Regions from separate parts of the Bradyrhizobium sp. UFLA05-112 genome, predicted to be linked through region 1. Evidence: riboswitches for the same ligand, from Rfam matches in the RefSeq annotation. Region 1 holds a riboswitch; the other holds the start of a gene.
What was found. A riboswitch is a leader RNA that binds a small molecule or an ion and turns the genes downstream of it on or off. The one in region 1 is predicted to bind cobalamin.
Positions count from the first base shown of each region.

Region 2: it holds a riboswitch for cobalamin, as region 1 does, so the genes downstream of both, metE (5-methyltetrahydropteroyltriglutamate--homocysteine S-methyltransferase) here and metE (5-methyltetrahydropteroyltriglutamate--homocysteine S-methyltransferase) in region 1, are expected to answer to the same signal.

Region 1 covers NZ_JBANBK010000011.1:44,260-50,044, forward strand. Annotated here, with positions in the region: gene SO180_RS08850 (Rieske 2Fe-2S domain-containing protein) at 11-535, opposite strand; gene SO180_RS08855 (hypothetical protein) at 532-735, opposite strand; partial or broken gene metE (5-methyltetrahydropteroyltriglutamate--homocysteine S-methyltransferase) at 779-3,104, opposite strand; cobalamin riboswitch at 3,210-3,435, opposite strand; gene prpB (methylisocitrate lyase) at 3,468-4,391, opposite strand; gene prpC (bifunctional 2-methylcitrate synthase/citrate synthase) at 4,403-5,584, opposite strand; gene SO180_RS08875 (MmgE/PrpD family protein) at 5,625-5,785, opposite strand, start outside.
Region 2 covers NZ_JBANBK010000024.1:74,132-79,916, reverse strand. Annotated here, with positions in the region: gene metE (5-methyltetrahydropteroyltriglutamate--homocysteine S-methyltransferase) at 1-2,061, opposite strand, end outside; cobalamin riboswitch at 2,168-2,392, opposite strand; gene SO180_RS16420 (TauD/TfdA dioxygenase family protein) at 2,901-3,824, shown strand; gene SO180_RS16415 (carbohydrate porin) at 4,557-5,785, shown strand, end outside.

The DNA.
Region 1 (5,785 bases):
TTCATGTCCATCAGGTTCTCGTGCATGAAAGTGTAATGGCAATTGACGACCCGTCCGAACCGTCGCGTCTTGTAGGCGCGATCCGCGGCGGCGCCAAGCGTCGTGGGCAGCGGCTTGGCGGCAGGTGGCCCGGCCATACCAGCACGACGCCATCCAGCTCGCAGCACGGATAGGCGCGCACGCCGTTGGGAAGCCCTTGCCGAGATAGGGAACGTCGACGCAGCGACCCGCAGCGACCCGAGGAGTCGTAGCTCCTACCGTGATAGCAGCAGTGCAGGTGGCAATCCCTGACAACGCCCTTCGACAGCGGAACCCACCGGTGGGCGCAGCGATCTTCCAGCGCAAACAGATCGCCATTGTCGGCGCGAACAATGACGATGGGCTCGCCCGCAAACGAGGAAGCAAAGGCAGATCCGCGATTCACCTCATGCGACCACGCCAGGGGATACCAGTGATCGGGGTGCGAGCCGATCTTCCGAAGGTCGGCCGACACCGGACTTGCGCCGATGCCGGCAGGGTTCGTTACCGGATTCACGAAGCGGACACCTCCGATGTACCGAGGTGGATGGCGAGGATCTCTTCGGGAGTCTCCCGAACCTCGATCCGCTGCTCCCCACTGCCGACGAACTCCAGCATCGTCTTGTCGCCATCGCGCCACATCCCGCCGACTAACGAGAAATTGACGTGATAGGGCTTGCCGCCGTCGAAGCGGGTGCATTTGATCCAGAAGCGCATCGGCAGTCTCCGTGCAGGAACGGGAGGTAAGGCTACGTCGGCATCAAGACGCCTTGCGCAATTCGCGTGCGGCGGCGACCATGTTGACGAGTGCAGGTCGAACTTCTTCCCATTTGCGGGTCTTCAGGCCGCAATCGGGATTGATCCAGAGTTGCGAGTCCGACAGTCGCTTCCGGGCCAGCGTGATGAGATCCCGCATCTCGCTGGTCTCGGGGACGCGCGGCGAGTGGATATCGTAGACGCCCGGGCCGATGTCGTTCGGATATTTGAAGCTGGTGAAAGCATCGAGAAGCTCCATCTTCGAGCGCGACGTCTCGATCGAGATGACGTCGGCGTCCATGGCCGCAATCGCGTCGATGATGGCGTTGAACTCCGAGTAGCACATGTGGGTGTGGATCTGCGTGGCATCGGCAACGCCGGTCGAGCAGATGCGGAAACTCTCCACGGCCCAGTCGAGATAGGTCTTCCATTCGGAGTGACGCAGCGGCAGGCCCTCGCGAAGCGCGGCTTCGTCGATCTGGATCATGGTCGCGCCGGCCTTTTCGAGGTCGGTGACCTCGTCGCGGATCGCGAGCGCGATCTGGCGGCAGGCCTCGCTCCGCGGAAGATCGTCGCGCACGAATGACCAGTTCAGGATCGTCACCGGCCCGGTGAGCATCGCCTTCATCGGCTTCTTCGTCAGCGACTGCGAATAGCGCCACCAGTCGACCGTCATTGGTTTTGGCCGCGAGACATCGCCGAACAGGATCGGCGGGCGGACGTAGCGGGAGCCGTAGGACTGCACCCAGCCATACCGGGTGAAGACGAAGCCGGAGAGCTGCTCGCCAAAATACTGCACCATGTCGTTGCGTTCGAACTCGCCATGGACGAGCACGTCGAGCCCGATCTCCTCCTGCCAGCGCACCGTGCGGGCGGTTTGCTCCTTGAGTGCTCGTACTGCGCGTCGGTCAGCTTGCCCTTGGCATGCGCGGCGCGGGCATTGCGCACGTCCGCGGTCTGCGGGAACGAGCCGATCGTCGTCGTCGGGAAGGCCGGAAGGCCAAAGCGCTTGCGTTGGATCTCCGCGCGGCTCGCAAAAGCGCTGGTACGACGGCGCATGGCGTCGTCGATCGCCGCCATGCGTTTGGCGACCGCCGCGTCGTGGATCTTGGGTGAGATCTGGCGGGCTTTCGCGGCCTTGTCCGAAGCGGCGAGGGCATCGGCGACGCTGTCATCGCCTGCGAGGGCCCTCGCTAGCGTGGACAGCTCCGCGATCTTCTGCACCGAGAAGGCAAGCCAGCTCTTGACGTCGGGATCGAGGCCGGTCTCAAGCTCGAGATCGATCGGCGTATGCAGCAGCGAACAGGACGGCGCGATCTGCACGCGGCCGGGGCCGAGCCTGGCAATGATCGGCTTGTAGCGGTCGATCAGCGCCGACAGGTTGGAGCGCCAGACGTTACGGCCGTCGATGACACCGAGCGAGATCACGAGGTCGGCGCGGGCGCCGGATTCGACCTGGCTCAGCTGCTGCGGCGCGCGGATCAGGTCGACGTGCAGCCCGGCTACCGGGAGCGCCAGAGCGGTTGCAAGGTTGTCGCCAATCGCGCCGAAATAGGTGGCGAGCATGATCTTGACGTTGGGCACGTCCTTGGCGAAGCGCGTATAGGCGCGCTGGAGTGCGTTCCGCTCGATCTCATTGAGATCGAGCACCAGGCAAGGCTCGTCGATCTGGACCCATTCAGCGCCGCGCTTGGCGAGCTCCTGGAGAACGTCGACATAGACGGGCAGCAGGCCATCGAGCAGCGAGATTGGATCGACCGCCGCGTCATGGCTTTTGCCGAGCTTCAGGAAGGTGACGGGACCGACCAGCACCGGACGGGTCTGATAGCCGAGCGCCTTGGCTTCATCGTACTCCTGGATCACCTTGCGCGAGGAGAGCTTGAAGGTCTGGCCCTTGTGAAATTCCGGAACCATGTAGTGGTAGTTGGTGTCGAACCACTTGGTCATTTCCTGCGCTGTTGCACCTGTCCATGATGGGCGTGACCGCAACTCGCGTCGTGTGCGTCGCCCTGTGATCCGCGTGCCATCGCGAAATAGGTCTTGAGCGAGACCAGGCCGCCCTTCCAGCCGTAGGCATCGGGGATGGCGCCAACCATGACGCTGGTGTCGAGCACCTGGTCGTAAAGCGAGAAATCGCTCGACGGGATGATGGTTGCGCCGAGCGATTTCTGGCGAGCCCAGTTGGCAGCACGGAGCCCGGCTGCGATTTCGAGAAGCTCCTGCTCGCTGATCTTGCCGGCCCAGAAGGCTTCGAGCGCGAGCTTGAGTTCGCGGCGTGGCCCGATGCGGGGCGTGCCGAGTGTTGCGACTGGAAGTGAAAGAGAAGTCATAGCTTTAACCCCATTGTGGTGGGGGCAAAAGGCCATGGCGGATGCAGGCAGGGCAGCCGCAGATGCGGCAGCTGCTTGGCGTACCACCGGGACACCCCGCCCGTGGACGATTATGTTGTCGGGGGCAGGTCTCCTGGCTCGCGGGTCGTCGCCTGCATCCTGGCCTTCCCAAAGCACGTGCTTCAGTGACACTTTTGGATGCGAGCTCACCGCTTACAGTTGCGGGGGCAGCGCCGGCATTGCGTCAGTCCGAATGGACCGGGAGCGCACCGGCTTCCCTCTTAGCTCCGGATCAAGTGGGACCCGGAGAACCTCGACGATTCCGATTATCTGGAAGAGAGGGGGGCGTCAACCTCTCGCCGTTCACTTGCGCTGCGGCATACCGGACGGAACGATTGTTTGAATGATCGAGGCATCCAAAGCTTCGTAATTGTGTAATCCGATTGTCGCGTAGAGTTCCGCGCGCGTCTGCATACGGTCGACGAGCTTATGCGTGCCTCCATCACGCGAAATTGCAGCATAAAGTTCTGCTTGCGCTTTGTTCGCCACGCGCAACGAGGACACGGGCCAGATCACCATGGCGTAGCCCATCGCCTCGAACTCCGCGGCTGTGAAGAACGGCGTCTTTCCGAATTCGGTCATATTGGCGAGCAGGGGTAAGCCAGGCATACGCTCGGCAAAGGCGCGGAACATCTCGGCAGTGTTAAGCGCTTCGGGGAAGATCGCGTCGGCACCCGCCTCCATATAGAGTTTGGCACGGGCAACGGCGCCATCGAGGCCTTCGCTTGAGGCCGCATCGGTCCTGGCGATGATCACGAGATTGCGACGAGCTTTTGACGCGGCTGCCACTTTGGCTGCCATATCATGTGCATCGGCAATTTTCTTGTCGTTCAAATGACCGCATTTCTTCGGCAAGATCTGGTCTTCGAGATGAAGCGCAGCTGCGCCGGCATCCTCGAACACGCGCGTGGCATGCATGACGTTGAGTGCCTCGCCGTAGCCGGTGTCCGCATCGACGAGAAGGGGCAGGCCCGACGCGCGGACGATCTGGCGGATGAAGAAGGCAACTTCATCAACGGTGATGATCCCGAGATCGGGCAGGCCCATCGATGCTGTCATCGCGGCACCCGAGAGATACAGCGCCTCGAAGCCGGCCGCTTTGGCCTGGAGCGCCGCCATGCCGTTATGCGCGCCAGGAAGCTTCAGAATGCCCGGCTGCTTCAGGAACGCGCGGAAGCGGAGCCCGGCAGGCTCTTGCGGCAGATCGGCGGCAACGAGATAGGGCATCTGGCAGTTCCTCAGGCGGCGCGGACCGACGAGCGCAATCCGCTGCGCTGTTCGAGCGGCACGAAAGTCAGATTCTCCGGACCGACGTAATTGGCTGACGGACGGATGATCTTGTTGTCGATACGCTGCTCGATGATGTGGGCAGCCCATCCCGACGTGCGGGCGATCACGAACAGCGGCGTGAACATCGCGGTCGGCACGTCCATCATGTGATAGGACACCGCGCTGAACCAGTCGAGATTGGCGAACATTTTTTTAGTCTCCGCCATCACGGCTTCGATCCGGTCGGCGATCTCGAACATCTTCATCGAGCCGGCCTCGCGCGACAGGCGGCGCGCGACTTCCTTGATCACCTTGTTGCGGGGGTCGGCGATCGTATAGACGGGGTGGCCAAACCCGATCACGACTTCCTTGGCAGCGATCCGGCGGCGGATGTCGGCGTCGGCCTCATCGACGTCACCATAACGCTTCTGCACCTCGAAGGCGACTTCGTTGGCGCCGCCGTGCTTCGGCCCGCGCAACGCGCCGATCGCGCCTGTGATCGCCGAGTACATGTCGGCGCCCGTGCCGGTGATCGAGCGAGCCGTGAAGGTCGAGGCGTTGAACTCGTGCTCGGCGTAGAGGTTGAGCGAGGTGTGCATGGCACGGACATGCGAGTCCGACGGCTTACGGCCGTGCAGAAGATGCAGGAAGTGTCCGCCGATCGTGTCATCGTCGGTCTCGACGTCGACGCGCCGGCCATTCTGGGCGAAGTGGTGCCAGTACAGCAGCATCGAGCCCAGCGAAGCCATCAGGCGATCGGCGATGTCGCGGGCGCCAGGATGGTTGTGGTCGTGTGCTTCCGGCAGCACGCAGCCGAGCGTTGAAACGCCGCTGCGCATGACGTCCATCGGATGCGCTGCAGCGGGGAGAGCTTCCAACGCCGCGCGGACGGCATTGGGCAGGCCGCGCAGGCCCTTCAGCTTGGTCTTGTAGGCGGCAAGCTCGGCCGGCGTCGGCAGGCTGCCGTGCACGAGCAGATAGGCGATCTCCTCGAACTCGCAGGTCTCTGCGACATCGAGAATGTCATAGCCGCGATAGTGCAGATCGTTGCCGGTGCGGCCGACTGTGCAGAGCGCGGTATTGCCGGCAACGATGCCCGATAGTGCGACCGACTTCTTGGGCGCGGGCTTTGAAGACGCTTCGTTCGTCATGATGCCAATCCCTTGATTTCCGAGAGCCGGCGTTGCGGCCTTAGCGGCCGGACCAGTCGAAGACGCCAGTCGATCCCTTCGCGCCGAGCTGCGATGGATCGACGGTGAAGATGAGGCCGGAGAGGTCGCCGGCCGTCAGTTCGGGCAGTCGTTCGACCAGGCCGAGGAAGCGATCCTGCTCGCCCGGCACAATGACGCCCT
Region 2 (5,785 bases), on a different contig from region 1:
GGAGGTTTCGATCGAGATGACATCAGCGTCCATCGCGGCGATTCCATCAATGATGGCATTGAACTCCGAATAGCACATATGGGTATGGATCTGCGTTGCGTCGGCAACACCAGAGGAGCAGATGCGGAAGCTCTCCACGGCCCAGTCGAGATAGGCCTTCCAGTCGGATCGACGGAGCGGCAAACCTTCGCGTAGCGCTGCCTCATCGATTTGGATCATGGTCGCGCCCGCCTTTTCGAGGTCGGCGACCTCGTCCCGGATCGCGAGCGCGATCTGACGGCAGGCCTCGCTGCGCGGAATGTCGTCACGGACGAACGACCAATTCAGGATCGTCACCGGCCCCGTAAGCATGGCCTTCATAGGCTTCCTGGTCAGCGATTGCGCGTAGCTCCACCATTCGACGGTCATCGCCTTCGGCCGGGAGACATCGCCGAATAAGATCGGAGGGCGAACGTAACGGGAGCCATAAGATTGCACCCAGCCGTGCTTAGTAAATAGGAACCCGGAGAGCTGCTCAGCGAAATACTGGACCATATCGTTGCGCTCGAACTCGCCGTGTACGAGCACGTCGAGTCCGATGTCTTCCTGCCATCGGACGGCGCGAGCCGTTTCATCCTTCAGGAATTGTTCATATTGCGCGTCCGTTAACTTTCCCTTGGCACGCGCGGCGCGAGCAGTGCGGACTTCTGCCGTCTGCGGGAACGACCCGATCGTGGTCGTTGGGAAAAGCGGCAGGCCGAAACGCTTGCGCTGAACCTCGGCGCGGCTCTCAAAAGCGCTATTGCGGCGGCGCATAACCGCATCAATCGCCGCCGTACGCTGGGCAACGGTCGTGTCATGGATCTTTGGCGAAGCTCGGCGGGCCGTCGCCGCAAAGTCCGATTCGGCAAACGCGGCGGCAACGACCTTTCCGTCGACCGCGAGCGCTTTTGCCAAGGTCGCGAGCTCGCCGATCTTCTGAACCGAGAAGGCAAGCCAGCTCTTTACGTCAGAATCGAGATCGGTCTCCAGCTCAAGGTCGATTGGGACATGAAGGAGTGAGCAGGACGGCGCCAGCTGCACGCGATCCTTGCCGAACGTTGCAATGACGGGCCTGAACCGCTCCACGAGTGCCGACAGGTCGGCGCGCCACACGTTGCGGCCATCGATGATGCCGAGTGAAATCACGAGGTCCGCGCGGGCGCCGGGTTCAATCTGGCTCAATTGTTGAGGAGCGCGGACCAGATCGACGTGCAATCCGGCGACTGGCAGCCCCAGAGCTGTCGCCAGATTGTCGCCAATTGCACCGAAATAAGTGGCAAGCATGATCTTGATGCCGGGCACCTCCTTGGCGAAACGCCGATAGACACGCTGCAGCGCGCTTCGTGTGGTCTCGTCCAGATCGAGCACCAAGCAGGGCTCGTCAAGCTGGACCCACTCGGCTCCACGTTTCGCCAGTTCTTGGAGGACCTCGACATAGACCGGAACGAGACTATCGAGCAGCGAAATCGGATCAAACGCCAAGTCGGCGCTCTTGCCGAGCTTAAGGAAGGTGACTGGTCCGATCAGGACAGGCCGTGTTTGATAGCCAAGGGCTTTCGCCTCCTCATATTCCTCGATCGGCTTACGGGAGGAAAGCCTGAAGGTCTGACCTTTATGGAATTCGGGCACCATGTAGTGGTAATTGGTATCGAACCACTTGGTCATTTCCTGCGCAGCGGCGCCATGGCCATGATGGGCTTGACCGTCGTGCTCCTGGTCTTGCGAGCCCCGTGCCATGGCGAAATAGGTTGTCAGCGAGACCGGACCGTCCTCCCAGCCGTACGCTTTAGGAATCGCGCCAACCATGACGCTCGTGTCGAGAACCTGGTCATAGAGTGAGAAATCATTCGATGGGATGACGGTGACGCCAAGCGAATTCTGCCGTGCCCAGTTAGCGACACGAAGGCCGGCCGCAGCTTCAAGAAGCTGCCGGTCGTTGATCTTGCCCTCCCAGTAGCCTTCGAGCGCCAGTTTGAGTTCGCGGCGTGGCCCGATACGTGGCATGCCGAGGGTTGCGACAGGAAGTGAGGGAAGAGACATAGCTTTAACCCCATTGTGGTTGGAGCAAAGGCTATGGCGGAGACGCAGGCAGGAGGGCCGCGAAAACGCCCTGCTGCTTGGCGTACCACCGGACACCCCGCCCGTGGTCGATTATGTTGTCGGGGCAGGTCTCCTGGCTCGCGAGTCATCGCCTGCATCCGGCCTTCCCGAAGCGCCTGCTTCAGTGACACGTATGGATGCGGGCTCGCCGCTTACAGTTGCGGGGGCAGCGCCGGCATTGATTCAATCCTGAACGGATCGAGGACGCACCGGCTTCCCTCTTAGCACCAGATCAAGAGAGATCTGGAGAACCTCGACAACTTCGATTATCTGCACCAGAGGGGTAACGTCAACCTCTGCGGATTACCTTTGCTGCGGCTTCTGGCCGGGCAGGTCTGTCTTAACGAAGAAAGCATCGAGCCCTTCGCATCTGTCCGGAGCAATCGTCGCGCAAAGCTTCACGCGGCAGGATCTGCTCGACGAGCTCGCGCCTAACACGTGCGAGTGCGTCGTAAAGTGCGTCTTATACCTTCATGGCGTCGACCTCCGCCGCCGTCAAGATCGCCATCGATCGAACAGTACGAAGGAAGCAAAATAGATCTCGGCCAACGAGACCTTGAGGAGCGTCGTTGTCGATTCCAACGCGGACGGTTTTCTTGTTCGTCGGCACCGAACTGCAACATCTGCATCAACGTCCCAGCGAAGTGCAAGGCATTTTGGATCGGTCAACTACCAATACTAGGAATTGATCGAACTGACAGACCCGGTCAATTTTACGAGGTCGCCTCAAGAGCACAAGAAGAGCTCGTCGCTGTTGCTGCAAATTGGAGAGTGTCACCATGGATGCAGCCGTATCGTCGGATAGCATCATTCCTCGTGCCGACATCGTCAAACGCGCAGCGCGCATCGGCGCAGAGATCCGAAACGTCAAGCTGTCGGGAGACTTGCCGGACCAGACGATCGCCGCGATCAATGAGCTGCTGCTGGAGCACAAGGTTATTTTCTTCCGCGACCAGGGTCATCTCGACGATGCTGAGCAGGAGCGCTTTACACTTCGTTTTGGAAGTCTGGCACCTCATCCAACGCTCGGTGCCATAATGGGAACGAGGTCGATCATCGAGCTTGACTCTGCCCGCGCCGGTAGCCGGGCCGACTTGTGGCACACCGATGGAACCTTCGTCGATGCCTACCCCAAAATTGCGGTGCTACGAGGCGTTGTAATACCACCCTTCGGTGGCGACACAGCCTGGTCAAACACCGTTGCGGCCTACCTCGACCTAGCACCGCCGTTGCAGCGGCTTGCAGACAAGCTTTGGGCCGTTCACAGCAACTCCTTTGACTACGCAATACTGGACCGTGTCAGCGAGCTCGACAAAAAGCACTTGGACGAAGTCTTCACTAGGACGATCTATCAGACTGAGCATCCTGTGGTGCGCGTGCACCCCGAGACCGGCGAACGCGCGCTGGTGCTCGGCGCTCTGGTGCAAAATTTCGTTGGTATCCCAAAATACGACGGCCAAAAGCTGTTTGATGTCTTTCAGTCTCATATTACGGCTCTCGAAAATACCGTCCGCTGGAGCTGGAGGGAAGGCGATATAGCGATCTGGGACAATCGGGCTACGCAGCATTACGCGGTGAACGATTACGGCGATCAGCATCGCCTCGTTCGTCGCGCCACCGTCGCCGGTGAAGTACCCGTCAGCATCGATGGTCAGAGCAGCGTAACACGCATCAAGGCAGCCAAGGAACCGAAGGTCGCCTAGCGCCTTCACAAGATTGGCCGCGATCCGGTCGATGCACACCCTACCTTTGTTCGCCAATTTGCTGCATGCAGCATTCGGATTGCTTCGTTATCGCATTTTCACGATGTCTTCGATCGGCGCGCCGCGCGTTCTCAAATAAAAAGCAGGGCCGGTTCTTGTGAGGCCATATCGGCTTTCTCGCAAGATGCCGTCGTCCCCATCAGCAATGGCGGCTTGCCGCTTTGAAAGTGCCTCCCGACAGCCGCGTCTAACCTTGAGAAGCGTGGGCGAGCGCGGTCGTTATACCCGTCCAGTAGATGGTCCACTCCAGTCTTCTTGACCTCGTGGCGACGGTGTCGGATGGGCTTTGCGCGTGCCTTTGTCGGTAGACGAGCCCAGGACCTGAACCGGCTTTTCATCCACGCGCGAGATCCCAGCGAAACGAGTAACGATTGGTCGCGGCGACAGCTTCGAGCGTTAAGGAGCGGAATCGCGCAGCAATGGCTTGCGAGCCCGGTGTCACCTACCAACCCTAGCAATTGATGCAAACGTCAAACACATGGCAATCGTGGCTCAGCAACAAGTCGTTCTTCACGCGTTAAGGAAGTCGGGATGCATTATAGATCTGGCTGCGCCGTCGGGCCTGAGGGATCTACTATCTCGTCATCTGCATCTAGAAGGTCTACTCCCAATGCGATCTCCGCCGTCTCGAGTATTCAGGCTTCAAAGATCTCAAGGCTTCGGGCCGGTCAATTGCATCGTCTTGCGGCTAGCGCGCTACAAACGACGCTTCATGAAGCCAATGCGCAGAGGTGGCTTGCTGTCGCGCTGTCCCTCGCGGCGAGTCCCATCGGCGGCTTGGCGCCGGCGCACGCTGCCAACGTGCCTAACCCCAAAAACGGCACTCCGAATCAGATTGCTCAGGGAGGACTTCAAAAGAAGGACTATCGTGCTATCAAGCCCCGAGGCTACCGGTCCGAAGGAGTGCATCCCGTCGGTAGCTCTGCACGCGTACAGAAAGTGATCGCTCTTGCGTCAAAGTCTGACAGCGCGGTTGTCCTTGCAAAGAACGCAGCAACTCAATCGAGAGCCGATCCATTTGCAAGGTTCGAGAACCTGCGCGAAAAAGGCATGTGGCTCAACATTCCTGGCCCTGCCGATACGATCGACCAAGATTACGGCGGCGTCAGATCTGCGTTGGCCGAAGTCGGGATCGGTTATGTCGGCGGGACAGTAAACACATTCGTGGCCAATCACCTGCCGAATGCAGCCAGAAGCACCATTCGCGATCAGCTATATATTGGCCAGAATCCGACATTTAATACCCTAAACTTCATGATCGTGACCTATGATCTCAGCCGCTTTGGGATTCCCGATGGCCAGATTATCGTGGGTGCCCAGCAGCAATATTGGACCTGGAAGCCTGGGGGTCCAGATAGATTTGGGATTAATACGCTTGCCTATTATCAGACGTTTTTCGACGGCAAGCTTGAACTCAAGATGGGTTATCTCAGAAACATAAATGAGTTCGTGGGAACTGTGGTCGGAGGAAACGCAGCAGTAAACGTTTTTGGGGCCTCATCGAATATCCTATACCAAGCAGGCATGAGCAACAATGCCGCGCCAACGCCAGCTATCAATCTGAAGTACAATTTTGGTGATCGCTTCTACAATAAGATCTCGTTGCAGCGTTCACTCAGTCCAGACGGCCAATCTGCCCAGATCGCCGAAAATCCGACCGGCCTAAATTGGGACACGACCAACGCGGGCGTTCTTCTACTTGACGAAACCGGTTACAAGAACCGAGCCGTGCCGGATTCGCCCGAGACTTGGTTGCGGGCAGGTGCCGGTTTCAACAATAGCAGCTACAAAGACTTGCAGTATCCGACGCAACCGAGAGCTAACGCAAATAGCGTTTATTACGTCGCGGCGGACAGGCAACTCTGGCAGTCTGATGCCCAAGGCTCGGCTGCTCGCGGGAT